Regions from separate parts of the Exiguobacterium sp. s160 genome, predicted to be linked through region 1. Evidence: a T-box and tRNA genes for the amino acid it is inferred to sense, from the RefSeq annotation. Region 1 holds a T-box; the other holds one or more tRNA genes.
What was found. The T-box of region 1 lies ahead of KNO86_RS08800 (valine--tRNA ligase). A T-box ahead of a tRNA ligase gene usually reads a tRNA of that ligase, here a tRNA-Val.
Positions count from the first base shown of each region.

Region 2: it encodes a tRNA-Val, which carries the amino acid that the T-box ahead of KNO86_RS08800 (valine--tRNA ligase) is inferred to sense. The anticodon was not compared.

Region 1 is NZ_JACSKK010000003.1:84,183-91,304, reverse strand. Features, by position in the region: gene KNO86_RS08810 (ASCH domain-containing protein) at 1-324, shown strand, start outside; gene KNO86_RS08805 (hypothetical protein) at 403-1,122, opposite strand; gene KNO86_RS08800 (valine--tRNA ligase) at 1,251-3,902, opposite strand; T-box leader at 3,960-4,183, opposite strand; gene hemL (glutamate-1-semialdehyde 2,1-aminomutase) at 4,231-5,535, opposite strand; gene hemB (porphobilinogen synthase) at 5,532-6,512, opposite strand; gene KNO86_RS08785 (uroporphyrinogen-III synthase) at 6,509-7,122, opposite strand, start outside.
Region 2 is NZ_JACSKK010000008.1:75,352-82,473, forward strand. Features, by position in the region: gene KNO86_RS12780 (YkvA family protein) at 1-124, opposite strand, end outside; gene KNO86_RS12785 (aminopeptidase) at 238-1,476, shown strand; gene KNO86_RS12790 (alpha/beta hydrolase) at 1,514-2,296, opposite strand; gene KNO86_RS12795 (TetR/AcrR family transcriptional regulator) at 2,411-2,992, shown strand; gene KNO86_RS12800 (DMT family transporter) at 2,985-3,329, shown strand; gene KNO86_RS12805 (DMT family transporter) at 3,326-3,640, shown strand; gene KNO86_RS12810 (GNAT family N-acetyltransferase) at 3,712-4,269, shown strand; tRNA gene KNO86_RS12815 (tRNA-Val) at 4,357-4,429, shown strand; gene KNO86_RS12820 (DUF554 domain-containing protein) at 4,578-5,276, shown strand; gene KNO86_RS12825 (pyrroline-5-carboxylate reductase family protein) at 5,310-6,098, opposite strand; gene yidD (membrane protein insertion efficiency factor YidD) at 6,291-6,560, shown strand; gene KNO86_RS12835 (alanine/glycine:cation symporter family protein) at 6,688-7,122, shown strand, end outside.

The DNA of each region.
Region 1 (7,122 bases):
AAGACCGCTACATGTTCCGCGCATATCCTTTACGAGATTGAGAATGAACCGCTCCCCTACGTCGGACAGTACGCCATCGTTCTCGACGAAGCAGATCAACCCTTGGCCATCATTCAAACGACCGAAGTCACGATTCAGGCGATGAATGAGGTATCTGAAGCGTTCGCATTAGCTGAAGGTGAAGGAACATACAAAGAATGGTGGGACATTCATGAGCGATTCTTTAGTGAGCTACTCGGTTCGTATCAAATATCTTTTGCACCAAATATGAATATTGTCTGTGAACGATTTAAAGTAGTGGACCGATTCTATGCGAAAGAGTGATTGAACGTAAAAATGACTTCGAGTGAGGACCATTCTTTTGATAACAACCCGAACGTCGCTCGACGCTCGGGTCTTGTTTTACTCTGAATCATCGAAAGGGAACGATACGGACGAAGGTTCCGGTAAAGAATCAGCTAGTGTCAACAGTTCTTCTTCCGAGATGTTTCCCGTCACGAGAATTAGTTTGTCTTGACTGATGAAGTAGATTCCATTGCCGCTCGGCTGATTCAATCGACCATACTCCACTCCATCCGTCTGACGATTGATTCTCTCACCGTCGCCTACACTGAATGCATCGGTCATCAAAATGGTGACCAGTTGCGACTCATCATAGAACGTCCACAATTTTACCGGTCGTTCCACGTCATCGATTTCACTATCAATCGTATACATCGAATCTTCTGGGAGTGACAAACCGTGGCTTCTTTTTTCGGAAGCGTCAGTGATTCCAAAGTGCTTCATCCCATGCATGACCCATTCCCCGTCCCGTGAATAGTGATAGACACCGAAGGAAGGTGTTTGGTTAGGATGAGCCATCGCTACCAATCCGATGTCTCCAACTGTCGCCTCATAGATGACGTCCTTTGTGGAAAGGTGACCTTCCGATCCATCTTGATATTGAAGCGTGATTTGATGAACTACCGCATCTGCTAACGATTCGGTCCCTTTTGGTACGTCTTCAATGAGCGTGCCGACCCATTCACTCGTGAGTGCTTTGGACTCCTCACTCATTTCAATTTTCTCTATATCTGTACCGACCTCTTTCTCTTCTGATGTCGTACATCCAGTCAGCCCCAATACAAGAACACACATTAACCCGATTCGTTTTCATCTCGTATCCCCTTATCTACATCTACCTCTCCAAATTCTACCAAAACACGAAAAAACCTTCTTCAGAGAATTAATCTCCAAAGAAGGTCATGGTCTTACTTACGCAACTCTTCCAAACGGGCGCGGACCGCGTCACGCTTGTCGAGGTAGTCTTTTTCTTTTGCTTTTTCTTCGTCGATGACGTGAGCCGGTGCCTTGGCGATGAAGCCTTGGTTTCCGAGTTTCTTCTGTACGCGCTCGACTTCTTTCTCATACTTCGCCACTTCTTTTTCAAGACGCGCGATTTCTTCTTCGAAGTTGATGAGGTCTGCGAGCGGGATGAAGAGCTCCGCTCCCGTCATGATCGCGGACATCGACTTGTCCGGAGCCGTGAGGCCACGTCCGATTTCAAGCTCTGTCGCGTTCGTGAACTTGCCGATCGTCATTTCGTTCGCGCTCAAGTAACCTTGCGTCGCATCGTCGCTCGTCGAGATGAAGAGCTGGATTGGTTTTGACATCGGTGCGTTCACTTCTGCACGGATGTTACGAACTGAGCGGATGACGTTCATCACAGCTTCAAACGCTGGAACTGAATCGGCGAAGTGAAGGTCGTCACGACGCGTTGGGTAGCTTGCACGAACGATTGAATCGCCTTCGTGCGGCAAGTGCTGCCAGATTTCCTCTGTGAGGAACGGCATGAACGGATGCATGAGACGCATGATTGAATCGAGCGTATGCGCGAGGACCGAACGTGTCGTGTGCTTCGCTGCTTCGTCCTCACCATAGAGCGTGAGTTTCGCCATCTCGATGTACCAGTTACAGAACTCTTCCCAGATGAAGTTGTACAGGTAACGACCGGCTTCACCGAACTCGTACTTGTCGACGAGGCGTGTCACTTGGTCGATCGTATCGTTCAAGCGTGTCAAAATCCACTTGTCAGCAAGCGTCTTCTCGCCCGTGAGGTCGATTTCTTCCACTTTGAGTCCATCCATGTTCATGAGAGCGAAACGGCTCGCGTTCCAAATCTTGTTCGAGAAGTTCCATGTCGACTCGATCTTCTCCCAATAGAAACGAAGGTCGTTCCCTGGTGTCGAACCTGTGAGGAGGAACCAACGGAGTGAATCCGCTCCGTACTGGTCGATGACTTCCATCGGGTCAACGCCGTTACCGAGTGATTTCGACATCTTGCGCCCTTCCGAGTCACGGATGAGACCGTGGATGAGGACATCGTTGAACGGTTGTTTCCCTGTGAACTCGAGTGATTGGAAGATCATGCGTGATACCCAGAAGAAGATGATGTCGTATCCCGTAACGAGCGCGCTCGTCGGGAAGTAACGGTTGAAGTCCGGTGCGTCCGTATCCGGCCAGCCCATCGTTGAGAACGGCCAAAGCGCTGACGAGAACCATGTGTCGAGAACGTCCTCGTCTTGTGTCCAGTTCTCACTGTCCGCCGGTGCTTCTTTTCCTACATACACTTCGCCTGTCTCGTTATGATACCAAGCCGGGATGCGGTGGCCCCACCAAAGTTGACGGCTGATACACCAGTCGCGGATGTTCTCCATCCAACGGAGGTATGTGCCTTCGAAGCGCTCTGGGACGAAGTTGACTTTCGTGTCGTCGTTTCCTTGTGCTTCGAGTGCTGCTTTAGAGAGTGGCTCCATGTCAACGAACCATTGTTTCGAAAGGTATGGCTCGATGACTGCGCCTGAACGCTCTGAGTGACCGACCGAGTGCGTGTGCGGCTCAATCTTCACGAGTGTGCCGTCCGCCTCTAAGTCTTTGACGAGTTGCTTGCGGCATTCGAAGCGATCAAGCCCTTCGTAAATGCCCGCGTTCTCGTTCATCTTCCCGCCTTCGTCCATGACGAGGATGCGTGGAAGTTCGTGACGGTTTCCGATTTCAAAGTCGTTCGGGTCATGGGCTGGCGTGATTTTTACGCAACCTGTACCGAACTCCATGTCCACATAGTCGTCCGCAACGATCGGAATCTCACGGTTCATGACCGGAAGCATGATCGTCTTACCGATGAGGTGTGTGTAACGCTCATCTTTCGGGTTGACGGCAACCGCTGTATCGCCGAGCATCGTCTCTGGACGTGTCGTCGCGATCTCGATGTGACCTGAGCCGTCAGCGAGTGGATACTTCATGTGATAGAACGCACCCTCGACTTCTTGGTAAATAACCTCGATATCCGAAACTGCCGTCTTTTGAGCCGGGTCCCAGTTGACGATATATTCGCCACGGTAGATTAAGCCTTTTTCATACAAGCGAACGAATACTTCTTGAACGGCTTTTGAGAGCCCTTCATCGAGTGTGAAGCGTTCACGTGAATAGTCGAGACCGAGACCGAGCTTAGACCATTGGTCGCGAATCGTCTTCGCGTACTCGTCTTTCCATTCCCACGTCTTCTCGAGGAACTTCTCACGTCCGAGGTCGTAACGCATCACGCCTTCTTCACGGAGCTTTTGTTCGACTTTCGCCTGAGTCGCGATGCCGGCGTGGTCCATCCCTGGGAGCCAGAGCACGTCATAACCTTGCATGCGCTTGAGGCGCGTCAACAAATCTTGGAGCGTCGTGTCCCAAGCGTGACCGAGGTGAAGTTTCCCCGTAACGTTCGGTGGTGGGATGACGATTGTGTACGGTTGTTTCGAATCGTCCTCATCTGCTTTAAATACATCGTTCTCTAACCAGTAGTCGTACCATTTTGACTCCGTCGCACTTGGGTCGTACTTCGTCGGCATGGTGATTTCGTTTGTCTCATGGGCCATGTGTGGCGCCTCCTCTATATCTTAATGAACACAAAAACGGCTTCTCTCGTCCTATACGCTAAGGACGAAAGAAGCCGTGATCTTCCGCGGTACCACCTTAGTTCGCCAACAAGTGGCGCACTCAAAATCGAATAACGGTCGATGGACCGAACTTTCTTACTCCATTCAGAAAGTCAGCTCCGAGGCGACTTCCGCGTCCATCCCTCGCAACCTTTCACCAAGCGGTCGCGTCTCTAAAAAAGGAATGGATGATGCGTACTACTCCTCATCAATGCTTTTCATCGTATCTGTTAAATAATTGTAGCGACAGAAACGTCAGCAGTCAAGATTAGAGTGAAAACTCTTCTTGAAGCTCTTTAAACGTCGCTTCGACCGCTGCAATCGTCTTCTCGATATCCTCATCCGTATGTGCCGTCGATAGGAACAATCCTTCGAACTGTGACGGTGGCAAGAATACGCCGCGCGCTGCCATCTTCTGATAGTACGAACGGAACATCTCGAGGTTCGCCGATTTCGCTTTTTCGAAGTTCGTCACTTTCTCATTCGTGAAGAAGAAGCCAAACATCGAGCCGGCACGGTTCGTGTCGTGCGGGATGTTGTATTTCTCACCAGCTTGCGTGAAACCTTCCGCGAGACGGTCTGCTTTACGCTCGAACTCCGCATAGTGCTCCGGTTTGAGTTGCGAGAGTGTCGTGTAACCAGCAATCATCGCGAGTGGGTTACCCGAGAGCGTACCCGCTTGATAGATCGGACCTTGCGGTGCGATCTGTTCCATGATTTCACGTTTTCCACCGTAAGCGCCGACCGGAAGTCCACCGCCGATAACCTTACCGAGACACGTGAGGTCCGGTGTGACACCGAAGTATCCTTGTGCACAGTTGTACCCGACACGGAAGCCCGTCATGACCTCATCAAAGATGAGAAGCGCGCCGTTTTGTTCCGTGATTTCACGGAGTCCTTTGAGGAACCCTGGTTGTGGTGGCACGAAGCCCATGTTTCCAGCAGCCGGTTCGACGATGACACCAGCGAGGTCGTCACCGTATTTCTCAAACGCGACGCGGACTGCGTCCAAGTCGTTGTAAGGAACGGTGAGCGTGTGGCTCGCGAGCTCTTTCGGTACACCTGGTGAGTCCGGGAGACCGAGTGTTGCGACACCAGAACCGGCTTTAATGAGAAGCGAGTCGCCGTGTCCGTGGTAGCATCCTTCGAACTTCAAGATCTTCGTCTTCCCTGTATAGCCGCGCGCGAGGCGAAGTGCCGCCATCGTCGCTTCCGTACCCGAGTTGACCATGCGGACCATCTCGATTGATGGGACGCGGTCGATGACGAGTTCTGCCATCTTCGTCTCGAGCTCGGTCGGCGTCCCGAACGTCCAGCCTTTTTCAGCTTGTTCTTGAATCGCTTTCGTGACGACAGGGTCACGGTGACCGAGGATGAGGGGTCCCCATGAGAGGACGTAATCGATATACTCGTTGCCATCGATGTCATAGACGCGTGAACCTTCACCACGTTCGGCGAAGATCGGCGTCATACCGACCGATTTGTAGGCACGGACCGGACTGTTGACGCCGCCTGGCATGAGTGGGCGGGCTTGTTCGAACGCTTCTTGTGAGCGCGTTTGGTTGTATGTCATGCGTAGTCTCCTTCCAAATAGCGACAGACGTCTTTTGCGAAATACGTGACGATGAGATCTGCACCGGCACGTTTGAATCCTACCATCGTCTCCATGACGATGCGTTCTTCATCGACCCAGTCGTTGAGTGATGCGGCTTTGATCATCGCGTACTCTCCGCTCACGTTATACGCCACGATTGGCATATCGAGTGAGTCACGCATATCACGGATGATGTCCATGAACGCGAGAGCCGGTTTGACAATCATAAAGTCGGCACCTTGTTCGACGTCAGATTGTGACTCGCGGAACGCCTCACGACGGTTCGCCGGGTCCATCTGATAGCCTTTACGGTCGCCTTCCCCTGGAGCCGATTGGGCAGCGTCTCGGAACGGTCCGTAATACGCTGACGCATATTTCACGCCATAGCTCATGATTGGGATGTGGCTGAATCCGTTTTGGTCGAGACCTTCACGGATGGCTGTGACGAATCCGTCCATCATCGAGCTCGGTGCGATGATATCGGCACCCGCTTGTGCTTGCGTGATGGCTGTCTGGACGTGAAGTGGAAGCGATGCGTCGTTATCGACGTCCCCGTCCTTCACGAGGCCACAGTGACCTGTAGACGTATATTCACATAGGCACGTATCGGCAATGACCGTGAGCTGTGGCGCCCACTCTTTCACTTTACGGATCGCTTCTTGGACGATGCCGTGGTCATGATACGCTTCACTGCCTTCCGGGTCTTTATGTTCCGGCACGCCGAACAAGAGCACGGATTGGAGACCGAGGTCGACGATTTCTTTGATTTCTTCTTCGAGTCGGTCAAGTGAATAATTAAAGACGCCAGGCATCGAGCTGACTTCACGTTTAATGTTAGTCCCTTCAATGATGAAGAGTGGGTAAATCAAATCTTCTTTCCGAACATGATTTTCACGTACGAGGGCACGCATCGACTTCGATGAGCGAAGACGACGGTGACGGTCAAACTGGTTCATGAAAAATCCTCCCCTACACACTGTATTAATGCATCCATAGTATAACATTCTGGCACTCGTACCGGTAACGTCGACACTTGTCGGACGGCACGTTCCGTCACTTCGCCGATGGCGTACCACGTCCCGGTGAAGCGGGACAAGTGCGGTGTGAGCGCCTCGACGGCCGACGGGCTCAAGACGAGCAGTGCCTTCACGGTCTCGAGTTGTTGCTGTTGCGCCGATGTCAGTGGCAACGGAATCGTCTCGTAAACGACCCAGTCCTGCACGTGAGAGAGCATCGTCATGTGCTTCGTGTTCGCCAAATTGCCACGCGCGAACAAGACGACCTCATCGGCGGAAACGACATCGCGTAACTGCTCAAAGAGTGCCTCACCCGTATACGTCTCCGGCATGAGCGAGACGGTAAACCCTTCCGCTTCAAGCGCCCGCTTCGTCTTCTCACCGACAGCAGCGACCTTGACATCACGCGTCAGATTTCGAAGCGCGGGCACCGCGTTCTGGCTCGTGACGACGAGCCAGTCGAATCTCTCCACGGGTGGTGGGACGTGCGTCTCTCTCGTCTGAATGAGCGGGACATGATGAACGGAAAGACCGCTCGCCTCGAGCAGCG
Region 2 (7,122 bases), on a different contig from region 1:
CTACGGTCACTTTTGCGAGGGCGCGTTCACCTTGGACAAGTAGGTCGCCGAGTTGTTCTCGGTCGTGGATATCTTCTTTCGCTTGTTTCAAAAAGTGTGTGTAGGTTGATTTCCAATCTGCCATAGTAGATTCCTCCTTCATTCTTCATCTACTAATATGCCCGTTTTTGCGCATCGGTTGCAACTTTTCCTGAAATTTAAGAAAATAAAGATAACTGAAAAGGAGGAACGATACATATGTCTATGATTTCTATGCCGACAGAGGCAGATTTCGCACGCTATGCAGAGCTAGCTGTGAAAAAAGGTGTAAACATTCAACCAGGACAACAGCTAGAGGTACGTGCCGATATCAGTCAGGCACCACTTGTCCGTCACGTGGTGAAAGCCGCGTATGCGGCAGGCGCGAAACAAGTATTTGTCAATTGGAGCGATGAGGAGACATCGAAGATTCGTTATTTCGATGCACCAGCAGACTCGTTCAAAGAGTTTCCAGATTGGTTAAAGGCTCGTTTTGAACAATTGGCTGAAGAGAAGACGGCATTCTTGTCCATCGTCAGTGACGACCCGGATGCTTTAAACGGCGTTGAATCGTCACGCATCTCGGATGCGAACCGTGCAGCCGGACAAGCACTTGCGAAATGGCGTCAATATGTGATGAGTGACAACGTGAGTTGGTCGATCGTTGCAGGTGCGTCAGAAGCGTGGGCTGAAAAAGTATTCCCGGGGCGTGAAGATGCGGTCGCAGCTTTATGGCAAGCGATTTTCGCAGCAACACGTATGGATCAAGAAGATGTGGTCGCGGCATGGGATACACATGATCAATCACTCCGTAGCCGTGCGAAGTTGCTGACAGAGAAGAAATATGCGAAGTTGCACTACCAAGCACCAGGAACTGAACTTACAATCGGGCTTCCGAAAAAGCACGTTTTCCTTGGCGGTGGCGGTCCGAATGTCGATGGCATCGACTTTATCGCGAATATGCCGACAGAAGAAGTGTTCACGCTCGCGGATAAAGATTCTGTGGAAGGTCACGTGTCGAGCACGAAGCCACTCAGCTACAGCGGAAACTTGATTGACGAGTTCACGCTTTGGTTTGAAGGTGGGAAAGTCGTCAAGGCAGAAGCGAAAAAAGGACAAGCGGCTCTTGATGAGTTGTTGAACATGGATGAGGGAGCACGCCGCATCGGTGAAGTGGCGCTCGTTCCAGATGATTCGCCAATCTCAAACTCAGGTCTTCTCTTCTACAACACGTTGTTTGACGAGAATGCATCATGCCACTTGGCATTAGGTCGTGCCTACTCGACATGTCTCGAAGGTGGCCCTTCGATGTCGCAAGAAGAACTCGCGGAGAACGGCGCGAATGACTCGATGACACATGTTGACTTCATGATTGGGTCAGCTGAAATGAATATCGATGGTGAACGGGAAGACGGCACGCGCGAAGCAATCATGCGTGACGGCAACTGGGTCATCTAAACGAAAGAGCGAATTCCGAAATCGGAATTCGCTCTTTTCATGTGACGTCGTACAAATAACGAAGAGCGTGAGGTAAACGGCGGCGCCAAGCTGATTCGTGATGAATCGCATCCGGTTCCACTTCATATCGGAAAGCGATACCCTTTTTAGCGATGGCTTCAATCAGTTTTGCATTCGTAAACAAGTAATCCTTCGCTGTGATTGGTCCGCTCTCTTCATTCGTTCCGATGTCCATATACAGTTTTCCAGAGATATCGGTTTGCTGAATAGCCTGGATCAATGGATCCAGATTCGCCCATGCAGCGGTGGAGAGGGATCCGACTCTTTTGATGGAAGGGTAGGTTGCCATCATATATAGAGAGATGACCCCTCCCATCGAACTCCCCATGACGCCGACATCTTCTGGATTCGTCGCATACTCCTTGTCGATTCGTGGTTTTAAGACGTTCATAAACCAATCTGTATACAAACGACCTTGACCACCAAGGGTTGGGCGCGTTTTCGCAAGTTCCGGTCCGATACGGCGATATAACATCTCATCTTCTTCATATGAATACTCATCATAACGATCTAACCAGTTCGGAGCGCTTGCGATGGCGACGACCATGAGAGGGAGGTGGAGTGTGTCGATGCAGCGATCGATTTCCCACCCTTCTCCATATGTAGCAGTGCTTCCTGAAAATACATTTTGCCCATCATGCATATAAAGGACAGGAAGTGGGGTGTCGGCATTGACCCAGTCTGGTCGAAATACGCGAACAATCCGTTTTTGACCACGGACCTTCTCCGTTGGAATCGATACGTTCAATTGTTCAATCATTTTTCATCACCTCTTTCACCTTGTATTGTGGAGAATCATGAACGAAAAGACAAACGTAAGTCTTGACTACCTACCGTTCGTTAGGTAAGGTGAGGTGGAAGGAGAGTGAGACTCGTGAATACAAAAGAGAAAATTATGCAATCCGCGCGGACACGGTTTGCACGTGAAGGATATGAAGGATTATCACTTGCGGCGGTTGCCGAAGACGTTGGCATCCGAAAGGCTTCTCTGTATGCTCACATCGATGGGAAAGAACAATTGTTTAAGCAAGTCGTGACCGATATGGCGAATCGTTACGAAGAAGCATGGCAGCAAACTTGTGAGGATACCGAAGACCGACCACCTTTAGAACGGATTGAGTCGATCGTTCGTACGCTCACGTCATTCTTTGGCGATCACGAGACGTGGATGTTGACGAAACGGATGCTACTCGTACCACCCCCAGAATTTCGGGACTATATTGAAGAAGTCATCGGAAAGGTGGAGACGGAGTTAAAACGGTTTGAAAAAGAACAGTTTCGTCTCGCGATGGAACGTGGAGACTTACCGTCGCAACCACTCGATGAACTCTATGCTGCGTACTATTGCTTTTTAGATGGGGCTTTATTGTCTTTATTTACATTTGAAGATGACCGAGAGATGCGACAACAAGCCGCATTCCGAATCTTCAAGAAAGGTGTGGGGTGGAATGGATAAGGAAAAAGTCGCCTGGATTTCTCTCTTGTTCGCAGGATTGCTTGAAATCATTTGGGCAACGACGATGAAGTTGTCTGAAGGGTTTACCGTTCTTGGTCCGACGTTATGGACAATCGTACTCTTGATTGTCAGTTTCGGCTTACTAGCTAAGGCATTCCGCGTTCTACCGGCAGGCACAGGATATGCCGTTTTCACAGGAATCGGAGCGGTTGGAACGGTGATTGTCGGTGCTCTTCTTTTTGACGAGGCGCTCAGTGGCTGGAAACTTTTACTTGTGACGACGTTGATCATCGGAATCATCGGATTGAAACAAGTGACAGGAGGAGAAGAAGCATGAGTTGGGTATATTTGATCGGCGCAGGGATTGCTGAGATGACAGCTGTCTTCTTTATGGGGAAATCAAAAGGGTATCAAATTTTAAAATGGTCAATCTTATCGATTTTGTCGTTCGCGCTCAGTTTTTATTGGCTCTCAAAGTCGCTTGAAGACATTCCGTTAAGCTTGGCTTACTCCATCTGGGTCGGGATTGGAGCCGCAGGTGGTGTCATTCTAGGCATGCTCTATTTAAATGAGTCCAAAAGCCGCTGGCGTATCTTTTATCTGATGATGATTATCGGCAGTGTGGTCGGATTAAAAGTTGTATCGTAAAGGATTGAAACAAGCTGAAAACGGGAATTGAATAATTCAGATTATGAGATGGAAGAAAGGGGCGGAAAACGATGCATCTTGTTGAGTTGCAGTCCGAACGTTTGCGGTTTGAGCCGTACACGATCTCTGATTTCTATTTTGTTAAGTCGCTTCTCCAAGATCCTCGGGTGATGCGCTTCATCAGTCCGGACGGGAGACCGTATACAGACGAACAAACAATCGAATGGTTCGAACGTCAATTAGCCCGCTATGAAACAGGACGCCAGACAGGTCTACTGAAGCTGATGACGTTCGAAAGTGATGAACCGATTGGTCATGCAGGTACGTTGCTTCATGAGTTAGACGGTAAACTCGAGCTAGAAGTCGGCTATTGGTTGTCACCGAAGCATTGGCATATGGGTTACGGACGAGAAGCGGCCGCACGTTTGATGCAGTATGCTTTCACCGAAGGAGAGAAGGAAATCATTTCACTCATTCATCCAGAAAACGTTCCGTCTCAGCGTGTGGCTAAAGCGAACGGTCTTCACTGGGACCGTGACACGTTATATCAGAACATGCTCGTGTCCGTTTATGCAGGTGATTTGGAACGCCTCTGCCGGCATATTGATCGCCAGCAGATGACTCGTTAAAAAAGTCTGTAAAAAAATAAAAAAAGTTGTTGCCAACTTAATAGTTTCTTGATATATTAATAGTGTCCTTAAGAGAGGACACGACCTGATTCTGTAGCTCAGCTGGGAGAGCGCTACCTTGACAGGGTAGAGGTCGCTGGTTCGAGCCCAGTCAGAATCACTTGGGTGCCAAACCCTCGAGAAACCCACCGGAACATGGGTTTCCGCGAAGCCACTTCTTGCGAGAAGTGGCTCTTTTTTGTATATTGACACGGTATGAAAGCAATTGGTATATTCCTTTCAATACATAAAGAAACGGGGAATGCGACATGGTGCTAACGGGAACCCTCGTCAATGCCGGATTAATTGTCATCGGGTCATTGTTAGGTCTCTTATTTCACCGCATTCCAGAGCGTATGAAAGAGACGGTGACGGCAGCAATCGGGCTTGCGGTCATTTTGCTCGGCATTCAAATGGGGATGAAAAGTGAAAACTTTTTGATTGTCATCGGAAGTCTTGTCGTTGGGTCCGCGCTCGGGGAATGGTGGAAGCTAGATGAAGTATTGAATGAAATCGGCTATCGGCTGGAGCGGCGTCTTGGAAGTCAATCGAGTGTAGCGGAAGGGTTCGTTACGGCAACGCTCATCTTCGTCATCGGCGCGATGGCCATCATTGGGGCGCTCGATAGTGGATTACGTGGCGACCATGACGTCCTGTATACGAAAGGGTTGATTGATGGATTTACAGCCCTCGTGTTGAGTTCGACGCTCGGCATCGGTGTCATGTTTTCGGCCGTTCCGGTATTATTGTATCAGGGTGGGATTGCACTACTCGCCATTCAAATCATGAAGTTCATTCCGGAGTCGCTCATGGACAGCTTTATTTTAGAAATGACTGCGACCGGTGGTGTGATGATCGTGGCGATTGGCTTAAACTTGGTCGGGATCACAAAAATTCGCGTGGCCAACTTATTGCCAGGGATTTTAGTAGTGGCACTCATTGTGTCGGTTATACATATGATGACATAAAAAATGGACGGAAGCGTGGCTTCCGTCCATTTTTTATGGTTTCTCCATGATTTCATGGTCTTCTTTGGCACTTTCGCGTAAGGCTGAAGACATCACGTCGGCAAGGTTGCGGTCTCGTAACACGCCGACACCACGGTCGGTCGGTCCACCTGGAGCAGCGACGTCAGCAATGAGTTCATTCGTCTCACGTGTTTCATGTGACAGTAACTCTGCAGAGCCTTTCATCGCCTGAGCCACAATTTGACGAGCCGTCGCTTCGTCGTATCCGACATCGGTCAAGACCGGAGTCATCGCCCCGACGATTTCATAGAAGAAAGCTGGGCTACAACCGGCTGCTGCCATGAAGGCAGACATCGTCTTCGCGTCCGTGATGGCCGTTCGACCGACACGTTCAAAGAGGGCAGTTGCTTTCGCGCGATCGGTCTCATCTGTTTCAGGACCGAACCATAAGCCTGTCATCCCGCTCCGATATGCGACCGGCGTGTTTGGCATCGCGCATACGGCAGGAAGTCCTGAAGCTTCTTCTAATTGGCTCGGTTCGATATGTGCCGCAACCGATACAAGTAGTGGGGTCTTCCACTCTTTTGATTCCACGTACGGAATGACGCCGTCCGGTTGCATCGCTAGTACGACGATGTCATAGTCGTTCACGTTTTCTTCTTCGACGATGTGTACGCCGAGTTCATCTTGTAGGAAGTTCAAGCGTTCCCGATCACTTCGGTTCGTCATGGTAATTTGTGTCGGTTCGATTCCTGAGTCAATCCACCCTCGAACGAGCGCTTCACTCATTGATCCTGCACCGACCATTAGTAATTGTTTCATCATTCGTCACCTCTTCTATTCGATTCGGTCAATAGTTATGTTGACTATCATAACAAACCTGATGTCGAATATCGCCCATCTTGCTCATTTGTTAAGAGATGGAAAACGATTTGACATATGGAGCGGTGAACATGACAAACGTTTCAAATCGCGCTATGATGGCACTAATTCAACAGAGTGAGGCGAAATCGCGTGAAACGTGTACTAGTAAAAGGGATTCAAGGTTATCAACGTTTTATCTCACCATTAAAGCCGCCGACATGCCGGTTTTATCCGAGTTGTTCACACTACGGAATCGAAGCGATTGAGAAACATGGAACCGTCAAAGGCAGTTATTTAACCGCTCGCCGGCTCATCCGTTGTCAACCGTTTCATCCGGGCGGGCTCGATTACGTCCCGGATACATTTGATTGGAAAGCGCCTTTACAACGAGAGAAGCCTGAATCACAGCGAGACGATTAAGTTCGTCTCGCTGTTTGTATACAGATGAAAAGAGCCGGAGTTGTTTTAGCACAATACTTTTGCATTGTTCTAAGTATTCTGAAAAAATAGAGACGTACACTATTTTCGGGGAAAGGGGATACTTTGTATGGGGCAATCATTTAGTGAATGGGTGAGTACGGCATCCAATTTTGTATGGGGACCACCGCTTTTAATTTTGCTTGTGGGGACAGGCGTTTACTTGACGGTGCGTCTAGGGGGAATTCAAATCACCAAGTTACCGTATGCATTGAAATTGGCGTTTTCGAAAAACCAGGATCAATCCTCTAAAGGGGATATCAGTCACTTCCAAGCGCTCATGACCGCGCTTGCGGCGACCGTCGGTACGGGGAATATCGTCGGGGTGTCGACAGCAGTTGTGTTAGGAGGACCAGGAGCCATCGTATGGATGTGGGTGTCCGGATTCTTTGGGATGGCAACGAAATATGCGGAAGCTGTTCTGGCTGTTAAGTATCGGGTCACCGATGAACGCGGTCAGATGGCTGGTGGACCGATGTACTATTTAGAACGAGGGTTGAATCAA